DNA from 3 places in the Companilactobacillus sp. FL22-3 genome. Region 1 is predicted to be linked to each of the others. Evidence: predicted binding sites of a transcription regulator. Region 1 holds the regulator's gene; each other region holds the start of a gene.
What was found. Region 1 encodes Rex, which represses fermentation and respiration genes when NADH is low (regulators of the CRP and FNR family bind a similar motif). Its sites were predicted from a motif close to TTGTGAANTANTTCACAA; they were not measured.
Positions count from the first base shown of each region.

Region 2: ACYT32_RS04220 (OPT/YSL family transporter) is a predicted target of Rex. The motif match lies at 2,266-2,283, and genes of this name have one in related genera.
Region 3: ACYT32_RS02215 (alanine dehydrogenase) is a predicted target of Rex. The motif match lies at 5,360-5,377, and genes of this name have one in related genera.

Region 1 is NZ_JBTYYZ010000009.1:70,766-78,907, forward strand. Features, by position in the region: gene manA (mannose-6-phosphate isomerase, class I) at 1-677, opposite strand, end outside; gene ACYT32_RS09245 (redox-sensing transcriptional repressor Rex) at 699-1,349, opposite strand; gene ACYT32_RS09250 (ABC-F family ATP-binding cassette domain-containing protein) at 1,486-3,408, shown strand; gene ACYT32_RS09255 (DUF368 domain-containing protein) at 3,514-4,368, shown strand; gene ACYT32_RS09260 (metal-sulfur cluster assembly factor) at 4,422-4,751, opposite strand; gene sufB (Fe-S cluster assembly protein SufB) at 4,763-6,154, opposite strand; gene sufU (Fe-S cluster assembly sulfur transfer protein SufU) at 6,147-6,593, opposite strand; gene ACYT32_RS09275 (cysteine desulfurase) at 6,590-7,819, opposite strand; gene sufD (Fe-S cluster assembly protein SufD) at 7,788-8,142, opposite strand, start outside.
Region 2 is NZ_JBTYYZ010000003.1:178,138-186,279, forward strand. Features, by position in the region: gene ACYT32_RS04215 (PqqD family peptide modification chaperone) at 1-199, opposite strand, end outside; gene ACYT32_RS04220 (OPT/YSL family transporter) at 234-2,147, opposite strand; gene ACYT32_RS04225 (hypothetical protein) at 2,528-2,692, opposite strand; gene ACYT32_RS04230 (PTS sugar transporter subunit IIC) at 2,695-4,041, opposite strand; gene ACYT32_RS04235 (glycoside hydrolase family 1 protein) at 4,069-5,451, opposite strand; gene ACYT32_RS04240 (GntR family transcriptional regulator) at 5,614-6,339, shown strand; gene ACYT32_RS04245 (LCP family protein) at 6,391-7,413, opposite strand; gene ACYT32_RS04250 (cysteine hydrolase family protein) at 7,642-8,133, shown strand.
Region 3 is NZ_JBTYYZ010000002.1:45,400-53,541, forward strand. Features, by position in the region: gene ACYT32_RS02180 (DnaD domain protein) at 1-117, shown strand, start outside; gene dnaI (primosomal protein DnaI) at 120-1,028, shown strand; gene ACYT32_RS02190 (hypothetical protein) at 1,000-1,149, shown strand; gene thrS (threonine--tRNA ligase) at 1,329-3,284, shown strand; gene ACYT32_RS02200 (hypothetical protein) at 3,540-4,109, opposite strand; gene ACYT32_RS02205 (hypothetical protein) at 4,102-4,596, opposite strand; gene ACYT32_RS02210 (cysteine peptidase family C39 domain-containing protein) at 4,541-4,891, opposite strand; gene ACYT32_RS02215 (alanine dehydrogenase) at 5,392-6,498, shown strand; gene tdcB (bifunctional threonine ammonia-lyase/L-serine ammonia-lyase TdcB) at 6,536-7,561, shown strand; gene ACYT32_RS02225 (hypothetical protein) at 7,644-7,967, shown strand; gene ACYT32_RS02230 (MerR family transcriptional regulator) at 7,978-8,142, opposite strand, start outside.

The sequences.
Region 1 (8,142 bases):
AGTTGAGGATCTTTATGAGGCACGGTAATAGTATCCTCAGATTGTTTGATATGTAGATCACGTTTCTTTCCAGTAGTCTTATCAACCCGATCATAGTCATACAAACGATATGTTGTATCACTGCTTTGTTGGGTTTCTAAGACCATGATCCCCTTATTTAAGGCATGAACCGTTCCACTTGGTACATAGTAGAATTCGCCCGCCTTAACTGGGACTTTTCTCAAAAGATGATCCCAATCGCCTGATTCGATCATTTGGTCAAGTTCAGCTTTATTCTTAGCATTGTGACCATAGATCAAATATGAATTAGGCTCAGCATCGATGATATACCAGCATTCTGTCTTACCTAATTCATGTTCATGCTCAGCTGCATAGGCATTGTCTGGATGAACTTGAACTGAAAGACTGGCTTCAGCATCTAAGATCTTAGTTAACAAAGGAAAAACTTTGCCTTCTGGATTACCAAATAATTCGCTGTGATTTTTCCAAAGGTCATCAACATATTGTCCAGCAAATTCGCCATTTTCGACTTGTGATCTACCATGTGGATGTCCAGAAATTGCCCAACATTCACCAATCGTGCCATCAGGAATATCATAGCCAAACTTAGTTGCTAATTTTCTGCCACCCCAGATTTTTTCGTGGAAGACAGGTTTCAAGAATAATGGTTCACTCATTATAATTCCCCCCAAAGGATTTTAATTTGTTTCTTCTGTCATTGACTTATCACGGTCTAAGAAGAAGATCAACGTCTGCAATTCATTTGCCAAATCGACATAATGAACGCGGATACTACTTGGTACATTGATAATAACCGGTGTAAAGTTTAAGATACCGCGAACGCCAGCCTCGGCTAACTGATCAGCGGTCGTTTGGGCAGCGTTAGATGAAACTGTCAAAATGCAGACATCGATCTGTTGCAAGTTAAGTTGTTCTTTCAGTTCGCTAATATAGTAAACTGGTACGCCACTCTTAACTGTACCGACAATTTCCTTATTGATATCAAAAGCTGCCGCAATTCGCACATTATTAGTCCGAGAAAAGTTATAATTTAGTAAGGCGTTACCTAAATTACCAACTCCCACTAATGCGACGTTGGTTCGTTTATCTTGATTCAAGAGCTTCTTAAAGAAAGCCACTAAATCGTTTACATCGTAACCGTAGCCACGTTTCCCAAGTGCACCTAGATATGAGAAGTCACGTCTAATTGTAGCACTATCTATCTTGACCCCTTCTGATAATTCGCCAGAGGAGATTTTTTTTGTGCCTTCATCCTTGAGAAATTGAAAGTAACGATAATAAATTGGTAAACGCTTTATTGTTGCGTTTGGAACTGTTGTTTTTGTCATAATTTACCACCATATGTGTGTCATTTCACTAACATTTATAGTAAATAAAAATCCAAAAAAACGCAATACGTTAAACCTATAAAGGCACAAATTATTAATTAATGATAAAATTGTGAAGACATAAAGGAGTTATATTTTGATTTTATTACAAGCACAGAACATTACGAAAAATTTTGGTACCAAAAAACTTTTTTCCAATGTCAGTTTTGAAATCCAAGACAATAGCCGAATCGGTTTAGTTGGACGTAACGGCGTTGGAAAATCTACTTTGCTGAAGATCATTTCAGATCAAGAAAGTTATAACAGCGGCAATATTGCGTTGAAAAAAGACACCAATATTGGCTATTTAGCACAGGATTCAGGTCTGAACAGCGATAATCAAATTTTCTTAGAATTGGAAAAGGTATTTGACTACCTCAAAGAACAAGAAAAAAGGATGCACGCACTTGAAGAAAAATTAGCTGATCCTAATGCTGATGATTACGAAGATATCTTAAAACAATATGATCAACTACAAAATACTTTTCGCCAAGAAAATGGTTACGGTTATCAATCAGAAATCCGCAGTGTCCTAAAGGGCTTCGGTTTTGAGGAAGAAGTTTGGCAAAATAAAGTCTCGACGCTTTCTGGTGGTGAAAGGTCACGTTTAGCGATGGCTAAAATGCTCTTGGAACACCACGATATCTTACTCTTGGATGAACCGACCAACCATTTGGATATCAACACGGTTGAATGGCTAGAAAATTATTTAAAGGGCTATCGAGGTGCTCTAGTCATCGTCTCTCATGACCAGTACTTCTTAGATAAGGTCGCCAATGAGATCGTCGAGATCAATCAGCATTCCTCAACTCACTATTCCGGCAATTATAGTTTCTACCTGCAAGAAAAGAAAAAGAATCAAGACATTGCTTGGAAACATTATGAAGAGCAACAGGCTGAAATCAAGAAGGCCGAAGAGTACATTCAAAAAAATATCGTTCGTGCATCAACTACTAAGATGGCTCAAAGTCGTCGTAAAAAGTTGGAACATATGGATGTTTTGGAAAAACCTGGCAGTGACCAAGGCTCAGTCCACTTCTCATTCAATATCGATAAAGAAAGTGGTAATGACGTGCTTTTGGTTAAAGATGCAGCCATTGGCTATGATGATCAGATCATGTCTGAGCCAATCAATCTGGATGTAAAAAAAGGTGAACGAGTTGGTATCATTGGTCCTAACGGAATCGGCAAGTCAACTTTTCTCAAATCAATTTTGAATAAGATACCTTTAATCAAGGGTACTAGCCAATTCGGCGCCAACGTTCAAGTCGGTTACTACGATCAAAATTTGAAGGGCCTAGATCCTAAAAAAGACGTGTTGCACGAAATCTGGGATCAATACCCACGTCTCGATGAACAAGTTATCCGCAATAAATTAGGTGCCTTTCTATTCAGTGGCGACGATGTCTTGAAACCTGTCGCGGGACTATCTGGTGGTGAAAAAGCACGTTTGACGCTCACTAAGTTGTCGATGGAAAACAATAATTTCTTGATTATGGATGAGCCAACTAACCACTTAGATATTGATAGCAAGGAAGTGCTTGAAGATGCCTTAAAGAGCTTCCCTGGCACCGTCCTCTTCGTTTCACATGATCGTTACCTCTTGAACACTTTAGCCAACAGGATCGTCGATATTAGCCCTCACGGCAGTACAATTTATCTGGGTGATTATGATTATTATCTGGAAAAAACGACTGAACAAGCTGCTCCAACTCAAACAGCTCAAGCTTCCAACAACGTTAGTGAGAAAAAAATTGAGTATCAACAATCAAAAGAGCAACAAAAACAAGAACGGAAGTTGCGTCGACAAGTTGACGATTTGGAACAACAATTAACTGAACTAGAAGATAAAACTAAAGCTATTCAGGCCGAAATGACTAAAGAAGAAAATATCACTTCGTACAGTAAATTAGCTGATCTGCAAAAAGAGTTGGATGAAGTCTCGGCTAAACAAGATCAGATTGAAGAAGAATGGACTGAAAAGTCGATTGAATTGGAAGATTTCAAAGATCAAGAATAAATTACAATCATTACCAACAAATAAATTCTTTGAACGATGACTTTTATTTGCTATAACAATTTTAATTTGATATTGTGAATAAAATTATATTAATAAAGAGGACCTATGAAAACAAAACGAGATAACTTTATCATTCGCTTTTTTAAGGGTGTGATCATCGCTTTAGGATTCATTCTTCCGGGGGTTTCTGGGGGCGCTTTAGCCGCAATTTTAGGAGTTTATGAACGGATGCTGACCTTTATGGCTCATGTCCGCGACAACTTCAGACGAGATTTTCTCTACTTCGTTCCTATTGGTATCGGTGGAATCGTCGGTATCGGCCTATTATCAAATCCTTTAGAATATTTATTAGAGAATCACCAAATGGTTGTTCTCTGGGCTTTTGCCGGGATCATCTTTGGAACCTTGCCAACCTTGGTAATTGAATCAACTTCACGGACTAAACGAGACCGAATCGATCTGCTTTGGTTCTTCTCCATGCTGATTGGTGGCGGAATATTCTTATTCTTCATTAGTGAGATCTTAGGCACAATTCCTGCCAATTTCTTCGGTTTTATCGTTGCTGGGGCTCTGATTGCTTTAGGAGTATTAGTGCCCGGATTAAGTTCTTCCAACCTTCTTCTGATTATTGGGTTATATGGACCAATGTTAAAAGGCTTTAAGAACTTTGACTTGGGAGTCTTTTTACCAATCGCCATTGGTGGAGCGATTACCGTTTTGACCTTTTCCAAAGCTATGGAAAGTATTATCCGCCATCATCACTCACGGGTATACCATTTTATCCTTGGTATCGTCATCGCTAGTACGATTTTAATTTTGGTACCTAATCCTTATATCAATGGTGGTATATCCTATCAAAATACCTCGTTGATCGATTGGACCATTGGCCTAGTTTTATTCTTGATTGGAATCATCTTAGGTTTATTGATGAGCCGTTTTGAAAATATGGCTAAAAGCTAATCAAAGCAAAAGCACTGTATTTACTCGAGTTTTCGAATAAACGCAGTGCTTTTTTAATTGCCTAAGTTTCCCGGTATTCCTAATGAGATTCTCGCATACCGGCTCATCATTGAAATATCCCAGACTGGATACCACACTAGTTCCACTACACACTTATCGATACCATCGACTGATTCACTGGCCTCTTTGATCGCATCATCTAACATGTCACTCAAGGGACAACCCATTGTCGTCAAGGTCATGGTTACAGTTGCCTTGTTTCCTTCAACTTTTACACCATAGATCAACCCTAAATTAACTAGGTCAATTCCTAGTTCCGGGTCGATCACATCTTCCAGTGCTTCCATGACCAGTTTTTCTTTTTCTGTCATTTTCTCTGTCATAATAATATCCTCTAGCCGATCGAACCTTCCATTTCATAACTGATCAAACGGTTCAATTCTACGGCATATTCCATTGGCAGTTTTTTGGTGAATGGTTCCACAAAGCCCATCACGATCATCTCGGTAGCTTTAGCTTCCGAAATACCACGGCTCATCAGATAATAAAGCTGTTCCTCTGAGATCTTCGAGACTCTAGCTTCGTGCTCCATCGAAACATTCGCATTATCGATTTCATTATAAGGGATCGTATCAGATGATGACTGATCATCCATGATGATCGTATCGCATTCAACGTGAGCTTTGGAGCCATCAGAATGTTTCCCAAAACGCACTGTTCCACGATAATCGACTGAACCTCCAGTTTTAGCGATTGACTTGGAAACAATCGAACTAGAAGTATTCTTGGCATTATGAATCATTCTAGCTCCAGAATCTTGATGGATACCGTTACTAGCTACGGCGATTGAAAGCATCGTTCCTCGGGCATTTTCACCATTCAAATAAACACTGGGATACTTCATCGTGACTTTGGAACCTAAGTTACCATCGACCCACTCCATGGTGGCGTTCTCTTCGGCTGCGGCTCGTTTAGTCTCTAGACTATAAACATTATCCGACCAGTTTTGAATCGTCGTATAACGGCAATAAGCGTCCTTTTGAACATTAACTTCTACTACTGCCGCATGCAAGCTATCCGAAGAATAGTTAGGAGCAGTACAGCCTTCAACGTAATCGACTTTAGCTCCCTCATCAACGATGATCAACGTCCGTTCAAATTGTCCAGAGTTCTCTGAATTCAAGCGGAAATACGACTGGATTGGGATATCAGTTCTAACGCCTTTTGGCACATAGATAAAGGAACCACCAGACCAAACAGCACCGTTTAAGGCCGCAAATTTATTATCTGTCGGTTGGACTAATTTACCGAACCATTTCTTGAATAACTCTGGGTACTCTTTTAGAGCAGTATCAGTATCGGTGAAGATGATCCCTAATTTGGCAAATTCTTCACGCATGTTGTGATAGACAACTTCTGATTCATACTGGGCAGAAGAGCCGCCTAGATACTTCCGTTCAGCTTCAGGGACCCCTAAGCGGTCAAAAGTTTCTTTCATCTTGTCAGGTACATCGTCCCAATCACGATATTTTTTATCGGTCATCTTTTGATAATAAAGCATATTCTCAAGGTCTAAATCCGATAGATCTGGTCCAAACGGTGGCATGGCCATCTTTTGATAGGCCGCAAATGACTTCAAGCGATAATCTAACATCCACTGAGGTTCATTTTTAGCGGCTGAGATCTCTCTGACTGTCTCTTCTCTTAAACCACGACCAGTTGAGAATTTAGGCTTGATATCATCATGAAAACCATATTCATAATCAGAATCATTTAGATCAATCATCGCTCTCATCTCCTAACGCTTTTCGTAAAGCCCACCAACACAAAGTGGCACATTTGATTCGGGCGGGGAATTGCATGATGCTCGAAAGGATCGCCGCATCACCTAGTTTATCTAATTCAGCTTGTGAGTGTTCTTTGCCCATGACCATATCGGAAAAAATATGGGCCATCTCCAAACTCTGTGCCTTAGTTTTATTCAAGACTGCATCAGTCATCATACTAGCTGAAGATTGACTGATCGTGCAGCCTTCACCAGTAAAGCCAATATCGGTGATCGTGTCATCGGTAACTTTTAATTCTAAGTTGATCACGTCTCCACAAGTTGGATTTTTCAAAGTTATTTTATTAGTCGCTTCAGGTAAGCTCTGTTTGTGATGAGGATGTTCTGAGTGGTCCAAAATAACTTCTCGATATAAATTATTCAAACCTTTTAAACTCATACTTTAAAGAACTCCTTTGTCTCACAGATTGCCCGAACTAATGTGTCCGCATCCTGCTTATTATTATAAATATAAAAACTAGCTCTAGCCGTGGCCGTCACATCCAGATACTTCATCAAAGGCTGAGCACAATGATGGCCAGCTCGAATGGCTACTCCCTCCATATCTAACGCTGTGGCTAGATCATGTGGGTGCAGATCAGCTAGGTTAAAGGAAATAACGCCACTGTGTAATTGAGGATCATGTGGGCCATAGACGGTTAAACCATCGATATTCAACAGTTTAGGTAAAACGTAACTGACTAACTCTTGTTCATAGTCGACGATCTTGTCCATACCGATTGCTTCCAGATAGTCAATGGCCTGTCCTAAACCGATCGCACCAGCCACATTTTGAGTTCCCGCTTCAAATTTCCAAGGGATATCGGCCCAGGAACTCTGAAATTTCTCGACGAAATTGATCATCTCACCACCGTATTGATAAGGCGGCATCGCGTTTAGAAGTTGAGCTTTGCCATATAAGACACCAATACCCATCGGTGCTAACATCTTATGTCCAGAGAAAGCATAGAAATCAGCGTCTAGTGCTTGAACATCTACTGGCAAATGGGGAACTGCTTGAGCACCATCTACGACTATCACCCCACCATTTTCATGCGTTAGAGCGGCCAATTGCTTGATATCATTTGTGACACCTAAAACATTACTAGCATGGGCAACGGCAACGATCTTCGTCTTAGTAGTGATCTTATCTTTTGCATCGTTCATATCTAACTGTCCATCGGCAGTCAGTTTGATATATTTCAACACCGCTTTTTTACGTTTTGCCAGCTGTTGCCATGGAATTAAATTACTGTGATGTTCCATATAGGTGATCACGATCTCATCGCCAGCGTGGATATTTTCTTGTCCGTAAGTACTAGCGACTAAATTCAAACTATCAGTGGCACCTTTAGTAAAAATAATTTCTTTACTCTCTTTGGCATTGATAAACTTTTGGACTTTTTTTCGAGCTAATTCAAATGCTTCAGTTGCTCTTTGTCCTAGAGTATGAACGCCTCGATGAGTGTTGGCATTGTCATTTTTATAATAGTGCATCAATTCATCGAGCACTTGATTTGGTTTTTGACTGGTCGCAGCACTATCTAAGTAAACTAATGGTTCATCGTTTACGGTTTGATCAAGAATTGGGAAATCACTTCGTATTGTCTGAAATTGTTTGTCCATCAGCTAATTTCCTCTCAATCGTTTCAATTAATTGTTCCCGAATAGTCTGGGAAGGGATCGACATTAAGACATCTCCTAAGAAGCCTCGAATGACCATCCGTTTGGCCGTATTCCGATCGATCCCCCGACTCATCAAATAGTAGAGCTGCTTTTGATCAACTTGACCGACACTAGCGGCATGACCAGCTAAAACATCATTTTCATCGATCAATAAGATTGGATTAGCATCACCGTGAGCTTTGGATGACATCATCATCACTCGATTTTGTTGTTCGGCGTTAGCACCAGAAGCACCCTTGATAATATGGCCGATCCCATTGAAG
Region 2 (8,142 bases), on a different contig from region 1:
TGACCTTAGTAAAGACGTAACTGCCATACTCGTCTAATTCCAAATAAGTTTTCTCAGGAATTCTGACATGCAGCTTCCGGAAAAACTTCTGAATCGGATGATCTTGTTCACGCACGATGGTAATGATACCGGCTTTTCTTTCAAAAGTTACTGCCGGATTCTTTTTAAAAACCATCTTCTTTAAATCTGCTTCAGTCAATTGTGGACGTTTTGCCATTTTTATCGCCCCTTAATTATTTTGTTTCTTTTTTAATATTTAATAATGGAATAATAATGCTTACTACTAGGACTGCCAAGAGGATCAAGCCCATTTCATTGCTGCCGGCAAAGCCGGATGGCATCTTGCCACTCAAGACACCAGTTACGTGCAAGATAATACCAATCAAACCAATAATTGAACCACCAGCGATTAAACCAGATGAAAGACTGACACCACTTTGCACACGTCTGTCCTTGAGTTCATTATCTGCCGTAACTTTTTCGATCAATAGTTTGATCAAAGCACCGACTAAGATAATTGAAGTCGTGGAAATTGGTAGATAGAATCCTAAAGCAACCGTCATAATTGATAAACCTAACATCCAACAAACGATGGCCATAACGACACCGATGATGATCATGATCCAAGGCAAATTTCCAGACATGATACCGGTCGTCAATGTAGCAATCAAGTTAGCTTGAGGCATACCAAATGGTGGATTTGAACCTGTAATTTTAAGTTGAGGTTCAAGGATTACTGTAGTACCAACTACAACAATGACACCAATCATGGCAGCAATCATGAAGTATCTCATCATTTCATTCTTGTTACCACCGATAATATAGTTAACCTTTTGTGTCTGCATGTAGGCACCACCAACAGAAATAGCTGTAACGATGAAGACACCGAATAGTAATAGTGTTTGATTATGTGCATTGCTAGTCCAGCCACAAATGACAAAGACTAAAGTCATAATAACTAATGAAGCAATTGTCATACCGGAAACTGGAGCGTTAGAACAGCCAATCGTACCAGCTAAACGTGCTGAAACGATAACGAATAATAGAGCTAAAATCAAAGCTAAAATACCACCAACAAAGGCCATGGCGATATTGCCAGAAATAAAGAAACCAACAACGAAGATAGCGATAACAGCGATAACTAAAGACCAAATACCTAGCATATTGCGATCGTCACCACCACTGTTTCTGGCATTAAGAGTTTTCTTAATTGAAGTAACGATAACTGGAATCAATTTAACCGCACCAACGATACCACCACAGAGCATCATCCCGGCACCGATATATTTCGAATAAGAACCGGCAACTTGGTCGACACCCATCTGGTTAACCGCGATGGAAACATCATTCCAGTCTTTAGCATGATTCCCAGCCATTTGCGTAAAATTAGCAATCAATGGCGTAATAGCAAAGTTAGAAAGAATCGACCCAGCAAACATCGTTAAAGCAACATCTAGCCCGACTACGAAACCAATTCCGGCTAACATTGGATTAACTTCGGTCGACATCTTCCAACGATAAAACGAGTTACCGATGTAGGTGATCGTACTATTGACCCAGCCAAATACTTGCGTCGTCAAAAGTGTCAAAATACCACCGATTCCAAAACCGATCCCCATAAATTTCAGAGAATCACCACCAGCTTCAGAAGCAACTAAGGCTTCCGAGATAGCCATTGATTCTGGATATACCAGCCTGCCATGCTCTTCAACAACCAAATAGTTTTGAACTAAGGAGGCCGTCCCAATTGCAAAGAGTACCGCTAAGGCTCCGACAAAAACCCCAGAGATAAAATTGACGCGTCCACCAATGATAATAATTGCAGGTAGAACATAAATCATCCCACTGGCAATGGATTCACCACCACTGGACATTCCTTGCATGAGATTTTTTCCCAGGATACCTTTCTTCTTGGCAAAAGCCGCAATCAAACCAGAACCAATAATTGACCCTGGAATACCAGCAGCAACCGTCAATCCAGCCTTCATTCCTGAATAAGCTGTCGAAGCGGCAAAGATAACTGCCAAGATGGCACCCATAATCATGACCACAGAATTGCCGCCATGATTATCTTGATCAGTCACATACGGTACATATTTTTCTCCAGATATGCCACCGTAAGCTGACTTAGATAAACTTTTCTTCATCTAAAACATCCCCTAACTTATAAAGTGGTTCGTTTCGCTCAAGAAATAATTATCATTTTCTCCTTTGTTTGATTTCATTTTTATGGTAACGCTTACAGACATTTAAAACAACCAAATTTTGTGATTAAAATCACATTTTCTTTAAATAAAGTCACAGAATTGCCAACGTGTGTAGGTTTTGTGAACATGTGTATACACATGGTTAACAGTGGAAACTGATATAAGTGCGTATCCCTCCATTCTAAGGTTCATTATATAAATCATATAAAAGCTTTATTTTGATAAGATGGAATTTACTTAATAACCTTGCCCACTATGGATTATAGAAGCTTTACTTTCATATAACAAAAAAATCCCACAAATTAATGTGAGATTTTTCATCATTTTTTCTTATTAGTAGCCAACTTGTTTCTTAACTCAACGATAAACAAAATAGCTACAACAAAGGTACTGACAGTCGTAAGATTTAAGCCAAAATTCACTAGATCGAATAATCCTAAGAGGATCAAAGCAGCTACCGCTAAATAACTAAACCAAATTTTCATAATTAGGCTTTAGCTTCTTCACGGTGCATTTCAGCTTGTTTTGCGGCTACACGTTCACTGATCTTCATGAATGGTAGATACAAAGCAACACCGACTGCCAAAATTATGACTTGTAGTACGACTGAACGCCAATCACCTGCAGTTGATAGATATGGTCCAATCAGTGGAGGTGTGGTCCATGGAACTAAGACGACGGTTCTTGAAACCCAGCCGAACAAGGTTGCATAGTAACCCATCAAAGCACCAATCACTGGGAACAAGACGAATGGAATCATCATAGGTAGGTTGAAGACAATTGGATAACCAAAGATCATAGGTTCATTGATATTGAAAATACCAGGTGCCAATGAAAGTTTTGCCACGTCTCGACTAGACTTAACTTTACTGAATAATAGAATAGCAATAATTAATGAAATAGTTGAACCAGAACCACCAACTAGTACGTAGTTTGAAACGAATGAAGTTGTGATGATGTTAGGAATAGCTGCATGATGAGCATAAGCTAACATATTCTGATTCATGTTGATCAAAACAAGTGGGTCCATCAAAGAACCTGAAATAACAGTTTGGTGAATACCCAAAGTAAAGAGGAAGTTAGCACAGAAGTAAATGACACAGAAACCGACGATACTTGTGTTGAAACCTCTGAGTGGTTCTTGAATCCAATTCTTGATCAAATTGATCAAATCGGCATTGAATAGACCTGATAGTAATGCAGCAATCAATGCAAAGAGTGACATCAAAATCAAAGCAGGAATCAAAACACTGAATGATTGACTGACTGCAGGTGGAACATTTTCACCCAAATTAATTTGTAACTTTTTAATTCCGGCTAGTTTGATAAAAATGGCTGTGGCAACCAAACCAACGATAATACCACCGAACATACCTTGTGTACCGGTATTTAAATAACTCATACCACCAGTAACAGTATGCATCGTTTTCCCATTTAGACCGGTTAAAGAAATTTGACCTGGCATCATGATAAAGAGTGAAGCCAAAGCCATTGCGGCTGCAGCAATAGGATTATTAAAGCCTTTATTACGAGCCAACATGTAACCGATCATTGGTGCAACCAAAACACCAGCGACATTTAAAGTACCATTTGCGATGGCATTACCAAAGACTTGAACTTTAGCCAATGTGGCACCCTTGAATAGCCAAACAAAAACTGTGTTATTTAACAGTGTTCCTAATCCAGCAATAATGAACACTGGTAAGATAACCGCGAAAGCATCACGAAGTGACCTTAGATAAACCCAATTACCAACAGTCACTGAAACTTTAGTGAACTTGTCAAGAAATGAACTATGTTCTAGTTTTTCTGACGTTGTTTCATTACTTTCCATAATTTCGCCCCCAAAATATCTTTTAGATTATTTCAAATCTGATAAATCTGCACCATTAGTAGCGATAACATGTTGCAACCACCAATAGCTCTTCTTTGGTACACGTTTCATATCCTTCAAATCATGGTTGGTACGGTTGACATAAACCGTTCCATAACGTTTATCCATATTTCCGCTGGAACTTGGAATATCGATCAATCCCCAGCCAAGATATCCAAGCACTTTAACCCCATCTTTGAAAATGGCATCTTTCATAGCTTGAATATGTTCGCGATGATACTCGATCCGTTCGTTGTCTTGAATTTCATTACCATCGAATTTCTCACGCAAACCGATACCATTCTCAATCGGAAACATAGGTACGCTATATTCGTTATAAACTTTTGTCAAAACATCTCTAAATCCTAATGGATCAATTTGCCAACCGAATTCGGATGCCTTGAGATAAGGATTCTTTTCGTTTCCTTTATCAAGATAATAATTAGGAATTGTACCTTCTGGAACTGCTTTGGAATTAATGGTGTCGCTTCTATAATAGCTAAATGCAATAAAATCAGATGAAACCTTAACCAAAGTATCCGAATCTTCCTCACGATAATCCATATCGATTGCACGATTCTTGACAAAAGTCATAACTTCATTTGAATAACGACCATAAACAAACACATCCAAGAGATCATTATTCATGAATTCATTGATCTGGCGTGCATAAAGAATATCTTTTGGATCAGATGTTGCTGGATAAACTTCACTATAAGCTAACATTCCTCCAATCAGGCAATCAGTCTGGTCATGAATATAATTTGCTACTCCGGCATGTACCAGCATAACGTGATGACTTATTTGATACAATTCATCGACCGTCTTGTCACCAGTCAAGTACCCTGCAATTCGGAATGCTTCACTAGAATGATATAGATTTTGCTCGTTGAAAGTGATCCAGTATTTTACTCGATCACCGAAACGTTTAACCATTTCCCGGCCGTAACGAACAAAAGCGTCGACCACATGTCGAGACAAGAAGCCGTTGTATTCCTCAGCTAAATGCAGCGGCATATCGAAGTGATATAGACAAATCATTGGCGTTATATTGCGTTTCAACAAAGCGTCAATCAAATCACTGTAAAATTGAATGCCTTCTTCATTGAACTCACCATCGCCTTGCGGATTGACTCGGCTCCAAGAAATTTGAAAACGATAAAAATTCATCCCTTGTTGTGCCATCAGATCAAAATCCTCGTTGTAACGATGATACTCATCAATCGCATCATGCCAATCAGAACTATTCTCTGTAGCAGGTCGAATATCATAAACCGACTTGCCCTTACCTCCAAGATCATAGGCTCCTTCAGTTTGCATGCTCGAAGTGGAGTTACCCCAAAAGAAATTCTCTGGTAATTTTTCTGTCATATCCACCTTCCTCTCTGTTGTTTATTTTTGAATACGCTTTCAGTATAGACTCACTTTCGAGATATGTGAATATTTATTTTTATAAAAGTATATGCTTTTATTCCCAACAATTATTTCTTTTTAATGATAAAATAGCAGTAATAAGTTGGGGAGATTGGAACAATGGCCTATAAATACAAAGAAGTAGCGGATCAAATTCGTACACAAATTCAAAATGGTATCTATGCTCCAGGTGAATTATTGCCAGACCAAAATCAAATTGCCAAAGTTTTTTCAACCACACGGATCACTGTTCATAAGGCGTTACAGTTATTGATGGTTGAAGGAATGATCTATTCGAAGCGAGGTTCAGGAACCTACGTTAGAAAAGATTATAATCAGGCCGAACATGACAGCGAGTATGGTAAAGTTTCACCTATCGATAAACCTCTAGGGGCAACCATGACCAATCAGGGTAAAAAAGTTACCAGTAAAGTACTTGAATTATCCGCTCGAATTCCTACCAAGGATGAAGCTGACAAACTGTTGATTCCAGAAACTGAGCCCGTCTACGTTATTCGGAGGATTCGTTTCGTCAATGGTGTCGTCTTTGCTTCAGAACACACCGTCATGCCGACCTCAATCACAACTCTGACTACGGATATCTTGGAAGGTTCAATCTATGGACATTTACAAGAAGCCGGCTTACACATTGAAGGTTCTCACCGTATCATCAGCGCTGATACCGCTAAACCAACTGATGTCGAAAATGGACTAGCTGAGAAAATCGGTGAACCCGTTTTAGTTATCAATCAGTTGAGTTACCTCGATGACGGCCAGCCTTTCGAAATTTCCGAATCTCGTTTCCCTTATAAGACAAGTAAACTAACCGCCGACATAACGCTATAACAGCAAAAAACACCCGCTGATTCCTTAGATGAATCAACGGGTGTTTTGAGTTTAATAAGTGGTATTAGTATAGTACATCGTATCTAACCCATAAGTATCATAATCTGTATTTTCAGGGTCACTGAAAAATGTTTCATTCTTAGCATTGAGCTTAGTTTCAGTATTATCCAAAGTTTGCTTAGTTAAATGAAGATTGTCACGTAGCTTATCGGATGCCTTTTGCATGGTAGCTGTTGGCAAAACTTGATAAGAACTTCCATTGATCCAAGCAGTTTGTCCTTGCAGTTGATTGAAATTCATTGACTTAGAAGTATTATGATACTTCAAGACAATCTGATCAATTTCTGAAGTAGTCAGATCAGTGTTGATATCGTTGCCTAAATCTTTGATCAAACTAGGAATTTTAACAATATACTTCGGTTGTTCCATCTTTTTGACTACAGCTTTAAGAATCTGCTGCTGACGAATCTGGCGGCCATAGTCTCCACGGGGATCTTGATAGCGCATCCGTGCATATGTCAAAGCCTCTTTACCGTTCAAATGATGGGTTCCCTTAGGTACCGTCACTCCATCAAAGGACACATCCATCGGACTAGTTATCGTCACCCCTCCTACAAAGTCAACCGTCTTTTTCAAAGCTTCCATGTTAATTGCTACATGATAATCGACTGGTACTCCTAATAAACTGCCAACCGTGCTCTTAGCCATCTTGGACAATCCAATATTATAAGCTGCATTGATCTTTTGAACATTCTTAGGAGTATCTCCGACCATTTCTGCCAAAGAATCACGGGGAATCGAATAAGCCACCATCTTTTTCTTTTGAGGATTGAGCGTCAGTAGCATCATTGTATCAGAATTACCCCGGTCAACTCGTCCATCAGTTCCCGTATCGGCTCCTAATAACAGAATCGAAAAAGGTTTACCTTGATCAATTTTTTTGGACACACTAGCTTTATTTGTATTCAAAGCCTTCAAAGACTGCTGGGTTCGATAAATAAAGATTCCACCAACAGCTAAAAAGACAACTAAAATTAGACCAATTATTAAAGAAATTATTTTAAATTTTTTCATTATTATTTCCTACATTTTGTTAGAAATAATTATAAAACTAATTTTGTCTTACTCGCAAATAATTTGGTAATAAGTCTTCAAGATGTAAATAACTGTATTTATATGAACGTGACTTGTGCTTCAACAACCGAGACAGCTATTTTGTTAAATAGACAAAATGTACATTAAAAATTGAAAGTGATATTCTTAACGTCAAAAAGTTGTAAATAATAATTAGGAGGATTAATCATGGCACAACTAGCTGATACTTTAATCGTAATTGATCTCCAAAACGCCTTACAAGATTGTTATGACTTCAATAATTTGATTGAAAAAACTAATCTACGCATTCAGTCCTATCGAAAAGAAAATCGACCAATCATTTTTATCCAACACCATGACCAAGACTTAATCAAAGGGAGTGAGGATTGGCAACTTTTTGACGGATTAGATTTTAAAAAATCAGATTTGTTCAGTGAAAAAGCTCATGCCAATGCCTTCTATCACACTGATTTGCAACAAATTCTTCAAAGCCACAATCTGCAAGCTTTGGAAATCTGCGGCGCTCAAACTAATTATTGTTGTAACGCTACGATCATCATGGCACATGGTTTAGGATACAAGATCACCATGGGACATAACATGACGACCACGACTGATAACGATTATCTGGATACCACCTCAACTATTTCCTTTTTTGAAAATATTTGGAATCATCGATTCCTCAGTTTTGTAGAATAATAGCCTCAA
Region 3 (8,142 bases), on a different contig from region 1:
GTGGAACAGGCAACTGACTGGAGCAAGGTTAAGCCAAAATTACCGAATAAGACAAGTAATGTTAATCGTGATGATCTCCAAGAACGTTTGAAAAAATTAAGAAATAAGGACAACTAAGTATGGAAAATTTAGGTAACAGATTGGCAGAATATATGAATTCAAAGAATTTGACGGAAGACTATCGTCGCTTGCTTAATGGTGCCTTAAAGGATCCTGACGTCCAAGAATTTTTGAAGCAAAATAGTGATCAGATCAATCCTGATGCGATTTCTACTAGTGCTGCTAGTATCTACGAATTTTATAATCACAAGAATCACAGCAGCGAATTGTCCAAAGGTTATTATCCTAAGCTGATCGTCAATAATCACAATATCGAAGTGGCTTATTATCCTAACGAAAAAACCGTCAATCAAAAGAAGCGCTCGCAGTATGAAACTGGGTTTGTTTTAATGGATATGCCTGCCGATATCCGCAATGCCAAATTGGACGATTACGATGGCGACGGCCGCCAAGAAGCACTGGCCAAAGCTTTGGACTTTATCGACCAATATTTGCACCAAAAGAATTTCGTGCCAGGGTTATACTTGGCGGGTGACTTTGGCGTTGGAAAGACTTATTTATTAGGGGCTATTGCTAATGAATTGTTCAAAGACGATGTTCATACGACCATGATGCATTTTCCCACTTTTGCGGTTGAAATGAAAAACTCAATCGGTTCCAATAGTGTTTTGGATAAAGTCAATCAGATTAAGGGCGCTGAAATCTTGATGCTCGACGATATCGGAGCTGATTCGATGTCTAGTTGGATTCGCGATGAAGTTTTGGGTGTGATCTTGCAATATCGGATGCAAGAGAATTTGCCAACCTTCTTTTCATCCAACTTTTCAATGCAGGAATTAGAAAAACATTTGGCCATTAATCAACGGGGAGAAGAAGAGCCCGTTAAGGCTAAGCGGATCATGGAGCGGGTCAGATACTTATCCAGAGAAGTCATTGTTGATGGAAGTAACAGAAGATTTTCTAAATGACTTGCAATCTAAAGAAATAAATGTTTCAATGAAACCAATGAAAGATAACACTTCGGTTCTATTCAGGGAGGGTACGATTACTGAAAGCTTACCCATTACTGAAGCTACCACTTTCACATAAAACTGTATATTTGACGGTTACTTTATAACCATTTGAGTGAAAACTGTTTATTTGTTTTACAGTTTTAATGTGGGTGGAACCGCGTAGAAATACGTCCCTGAAGTATGTACATATTTGAGAATATGGATATACTTCAGGGACGTATTTTTTTGTTATCAAATTTTAGGAGGAAATAGTCTATGTCAAAAATCAAATTAACATTCCCAGATGATTCAGTTAAGGAGTTTGACGAAGGCACAACTACCTTGGAAGTTGCTAAATCAATTAGCACATCACTCGGTAAAAAAGCTGTTGCTGGTAAACTTAACGATGCTCTAGTTGATCTTGAACGTCCAATTAAACAAGATGGTAAGATCGAAATTATCACAGGTGAAGATGAAAAGGATGCTCAAAAGGTTCTTAGAAATACTGCTGCTTTAATCTTTGCAGCTGCTGCTAAAAACTTCAAAGCTGACCTTCACTTTGGTGAAAAGCAAGCTAACGACGATGGTTTCTATGTTGATACTGACAGCAAGTCAGGTCAAATCAGCGTTGATGAACTGAAAGAAATCACTGCTTTGATGAACAAGATCATCAAAAACAACGACAAGATCGAAAGATCAATGATGGATAAGAAAGATCTTGAAGCAATGTTCAAGGATGATCCTTACAAGTCATCACTTGTTTCAGCTATCGACTCAGTTCAAATTCCCGTTTATACACTTGATGGTTTTGTTGATTTTGGTTTTGACGCAGTTCTTCCAAGTCTTAAAGACCTTAAACACTTCGAATTGCTTTCTGTTGCTGGTGCTTACTGGCAAGGTAAGTCAAGTAACCCAATGCTTCAAAGAATTTATGGTACAGCCTTCTACAAAGAAGACGGCCTAAAAGCTGACTTGAAGCGCCGTGCAGAAATCAAAGAACGTGATCACAGAACAATTGGCCGTGACCTTGACTTGTTCTTCGTTGATCCTGAAGTTGGTGCAGGTCTTCCATATTGGATGCCAAATGGTGCAACAATTCGTCGTGTGATCGAAAGATATATCATCGATAAGGAAGTTGCTTGGGGTTATCAACACGTTTACACACCAATCTTGATGAACTTGAATGCCTATAAGACTTCAGGTCACTGGGCACACTACCGTGAAGACATGTTCCCACCAATGGACATGGGTGACGGCGAAATGCTTGAACTGCGTCCAATGAATTGTCCTTCACATATTCAAATTTACAAACATCACAACCGTTCATACAGAGACCTACCTCTACGTATCGCTGAACTTGGTATGATGCACAGATATGAAAAATCAGGTGCATTAAGTGGACTACAACGTGTTCGTGAAATGACTCTAAACGATGGTCACACTTTCGTTGCACTTGACCAAATCCAAGAAGAATTCAAGCGTACTTTGCAATTGATGGTTGAAGTTTATAAAGACTTCGATATTACCGATTACTCATTCCGTCTCAGTTATCGTGACCCAGCTAATACTGAAAAGTATTTCGATGACGATGAAATGTGGAACGAATCACAATCAATGTTGAAAGCTGCGATGGATGATCTAGGTCTCAAGTACTACGAAGCCGAAGGTGAAGCTGCATTCTATGGTCCAAAGCTTGATGTTCAAACAAAGACTGCTCTTGGAAATGACGAAACATTGTCAACTATCCAATTAGACTTTATGCAACCAGAGAAGTTCCAATTAACATATGTTGGTGCCGATGGTCAAGATCACAGACCAGTTATGATTCACCGTGGTATCGTTTCAACAATGGAAAGATTTATCGCTTACCTAATTGAAATGTACAAGGGTGCTTTCCCAACATGGTTAGCTCCAACACAAGTACGTATCATTCCTGTTAACCAAGAATTGCATGCAGAATATGCTAATGACATTCTTGCTAGATTACGTGCTAAGAATATCCGTGCCGAAGTCGATGACCGTGATGAAAAGATGGGTTATAAGATCCGTGACTCACAAACAATGAAGATTCCATACACAGTCGTTGTCGGTGATGAAGAAGCTAAAGACGCCACAGTTTCTGTTAGAAAATATGGTGAAGATGATTCTGAATCAGAAAACGCTAAGATGTTCGTTGACAGTGTTGTTGCAGACATTGCTAACTACAGTCGTAAAGATGTTACAGATAAGTAAACAAAGAGTAAATTAACAAAGATTCCCAGTGAATTGATCATTAAAGGCTGTACGATAAATAGAGTTGATAGGCACTTTGCCATCAACTCTATTTTTGTATACCATTTATTAATATAGTTATTTTAGAACATCAAAAAAGACATCACTCTGTCCTTTAGATGTTCTACCCTCTACAGCTTCACAATGAAAGGAATTTGAATGATGCCTCTAAGCAATAAGTCTATACGAATTTAGAGTACTTCATTAAAAACATCATCAAAGATGCATGTTATTCTTTATACTTATTTTTCTTCCACTAATATTGGTAATATCCGAGATTGTTTTATCGATATCATAGATATCATCAAATGCCGATAGATAAATCCTTTGACCATTAGTAAGAATAATATCGAAAAAGTACTTGTCAGTAAATTCATTCAGTGCTGATCCAACAACATAATAACTCGCAGCTATAGCACCATCAGGGCCTATTCCTTTTGGATCAGAAAGACCTTTATTGACTTCAAGAGAAATTGAACTTATATCATTAATATTAATTGAAATAGTTTTAATGAAATCAGGGAAAAATATGGCCAGTATTCTTTTTTTTAGACTATTGTAATCGCAATATTGAATACCATTCTTGGAAATCTCCCAGTAGTCAAAATACTTTTGGATATTCAAAGAGATAATACTGGAAGTAATTATAATACTTAATAGCCCAAAGATAAATCCTATCAAAAGATCTCTTGAAATCAAATAACAAACCATGCCAATACATACTCCAATAACTAGTGATATTAACAACGGAATGTAGTTAATTTTTCTACCAAATTTTCTAGTCATTATTACCATCATCCTTTAATTTCATATTAATATAATTCATAAACTGAGAAGCACTTGAATCAAAATAGTTTGGGTAGTTATATTTATTTAGGTATTTATCAAATTTGCATGCGGACATGTATTTCTCATTCATAAACAGCAAATTTTCTATTAATGCATCAATATGCAAACCTTTATCATTTATCAAACTAAATTGGGTTGTAGTGTTTTCCGTTTTCTTTCGATTCTGTAGAATTTCTACTAAAGTATTCCTTACTTGAATCTTTATTTTTTGAATTTTTATTAAATACGTGAAATAAATATCATCCATACATTCTGGATATTCGTCATGCAACATCGTAATATATCGATCAGCGGATTTGAATTGTCCTATTTTAATAAAAAGCTTTATAACATTTTCAATCAATCCCAGTTGATATTCACCATTATTCTTAGATATTCCATTTAAGCAAATTTTTATCAAAAATGAAGGTGATAATACGTCCATTCCATCTCTGCACATAATGATTTGATCCATCATTATTTTTCAATAAGGCAATACATGGAAATCCTAAAACTGATAAATTGCTTTTTTGGCTAAAACTATTAACTTTAAACAAAGTGGTATTAATATTAAAACCTTTTAGAATTTCACACATTCGTTTAACGTTAATTCCAACAAAACCATCATAATATAAACTATTAAACTTTGAAGTATTTACTTTAAATCCTTGTGATTTTAACAATGTACATATTGCAGCACATCCACAATCCTTTTTCCTTGTTGTAGAACATGAGAATATGTAAGTTGCATTAAAGTCCCCCCCTTCACTTTGTTTATACTTTCACATTAAATCTATTCCTGTTAGTCTATTATGTCAAATATATCAATGATGTATATTTTCTTATAAAATCACTTGACGAAAAAGGTCGCTTCACTGGGATTTTTTTGAATCAAATTATTCTTATAAAAAGTATCAAAAATCAAAATAAAACTAAACTAAGAAAAGCACCTGTGAAAAGATATAAAGATTTTTAGTTTGAGAAGATTGATATATCAGCTTTGTTCACACTTGATGAACAGATGTTTAAATATCATATAACAATATTTGAGATCTGATTATTTTTGAAAAATGATAATTGTGAAATTAAAAAAACTTTTTCAATGAAGTCGCTTGCCAGGTCTGGTTCTACAAATTATTGAAGATTGTGAAAGGCTTAAGTCGCTTGTCAAGCATATATGTAAGCGTTACCATTTAGCTGTAATCAGATAGTTATAGTCTTCACAAAGGAGTGCTTAAAAATGCAAATTGCTGTAATTAAGGAACAAAAAGAAGGAGAAGGACGTGTCGCAGCAACTCCAGAGAATGTCCGTAAGATGGTAGATGCTGGTAATGAAGTCCTCGTTGAAAAAGACGCTGGAGTCGGTGCTGGCTTTACAAATGAAGAGTATGTTGCTGCTGGCGGTAAATTGGTTAGTCATCAAGATGGCTGGAAGGCTGAATTGATCATTAAAGTCAAAGAGCCAGATGCTGAAGAGTATCAATATTTTAAACCAGGACAAATCATTTGGGGCTTTCAGCACTTAGCTTCTTCGAAACCAACTGTTGAAGCGATGATGAAGGCCAAAACAACGGCCATTGGTGGCGAGACGATTGTTAAAGACGGCAAATTGGAATTACTAGCACCAATGAGTGCGATTGCGGGCCGTCGTTCCGTTATCATGGGAGCTTACTATTTGGAAGCTCAACATCAAGGAGAAGGAATCTTACTACCGGGAATTCTGGGTATCGATGCTGGCCGAGTAGTTATTTTTGGTGGTGGTAATGCTGCCGTCAATGCTGCTGAACTGGCTTTAGGAATGGGAGCTTCAGTAGTTATTATTGAATTAAAAGATAACCGTCTCAAATTCTTGGAAGATAAATTTGCCGGTCAAAAGTTCAGAGCTGTGAAGTCAAATGAAGAAAACTTGGCTCGTGAGATTAAAGATGCCGATATCTTTATTTCTACGATTTTGATTCCAGGATCGAGACCACCTAAGTTGGTCAAGGAATATATGGTTAAGTCGATGAGACCAGGTAGTGTGATCGTTGATGTCGCAATCGATCAAGGCGGAACCGTGGAAACAATCGATCATCCAACTACGATTGATGATCCAATCTTTGTAAAAGACGGAATTATTCACTATGCAGTTCCAAATCAACCTGGTGCAGTTCCTCGGACAGCAACGATGGCTTTAGCAAAGGGCAATATCAGTTATCTTTTGGAAATTGCGGCAAAAGGCATTGATGAAGCGATTAGAACTGACGACGCATTGGCCTCTGGAGTCAATCTTTATCAAGGACAGATAACCAATCAAGGTCTTGCTGATTCATTGGAATTGCCATTTACAGATTTAAAAGTTAAGTAGATCTCTTAAGATTTACTAAGGCGGGGAGGTATTAATAATGATTAAAAGTAGTATCGATAGCATTGTCAATATCCAAGATATCGAAGAGGCTAAAAGTATCGTCGGTAAATATGCTCGGAAAACGCCACTAGTACAATCAATGTTTTTGAGTAGAAATGTCGTTGGCGGGGATGTTTTTCTGAAATTAGAAAATATGCAACTGACAGGTTCATTCAAATTTAGAGGTGCTAACAACAAAATTAATCACTTAACTCCAGAAGAACGTCAACGTGGCGTTATCACCGCTTCAGCAGGTAATCACGCCCAAGGAGTAGCCTTGACAGGACATCTATTGGGAATCGACACCACTGTAGTTATGCCCAATGAAGCACCTCAAGCTAAACGTGATGCTACTCGTGGATATGGCGCAGAAGTTGATATTCATGGGGCAACTTTTGACGACGCTCACGAATGGATGAAGCTGCGGGCTCAAAAGGAAGGCAAGACAATTGTCGATCCTTTCAACGATAAATATGTTATCGCTGGTCAAGGAACGATTGGTTTGGAGATTCTGGATGATATTTGGGATGTGGATACCGTGATCGTACCTGTTGGTGGCGGCGGACTGATTTCGGGAATCGCCATCGCTTTGAAATCATTTAATCCTAATATTCATATCGTTGGAGTTCAATCAGAGAACGTTCACGGAATGTATGCTTCTGTTGAAGCCGGTCACATTACCAAACATCACGATGACTTTACTTTAGCTGATGGTACGGATGTTGCAGTTCCTGGAGATATTACTTTCCCAATCGTTAGTCAGTTAGTCGATGAGATCGTCTTGGTCAATGAATCGGAGATTGCTCAAGCCATGAAAGACTTGTTGCAAAGAACCAAAGTGGTAGCCGAAGGGGCAGGAGCATTGCCAGTAGCAGCTTTGGAATCGCGCAAGATCGACCAACGTTGGTTGAAGAACAAAAAGATTGTCGCAATGGTATCTGGAGGCAACGTTGACTTGAGTCGAGTTTCTAACATCATTGATCATTTCTTCAAACCAGTTAAGGCAGATGGGGGTATCGGCTGATCAAGAAGATTTTTGACCAAAAAGCTTGGAAGCGTCTATAATAGGGATGATTGAATGTGTACTCAAAGAAGGCATGATAATCATGGATGCAAAAAGCAATAACTTGATTCAAAGTCTGGGCTTAGCTTATAAGAACCAGGCAATCAAGCAGAATTTGGAGCTAAAAGAATTGATTGGTGATTGTGCAAGATCCTTGATGGGCAACAACGATGATAAAGTTTATTTTGAAGTCGTGGCAAAATTGTCGCATGGTTTGGTCAAATGTTACCAAACACAGCATCAAAAAGTTCCCCAGGAGATCGAAGCTATTTATCAACAAATAAAAAAAGACGTTCCACTCAAGAGTGTTGAGGGGAAGCGTCTGCAAAGACAATTTATCGCCGATCATCTTTCAGCTATTTTATAAATATCTTCTATCATATGAAGGGATCTCTTAAATTGAGATCTCTTTTTTCGTGCTTAACGAATTTAATTTGGGCACTGATGATATTTTGGGCGTTATGGTCAGAATAACGCTCAATTTTTGTATCGATTTCTCGCAGGTTATCCTTTAAAACTTGTTGTTGAGCTTCAACATTTTG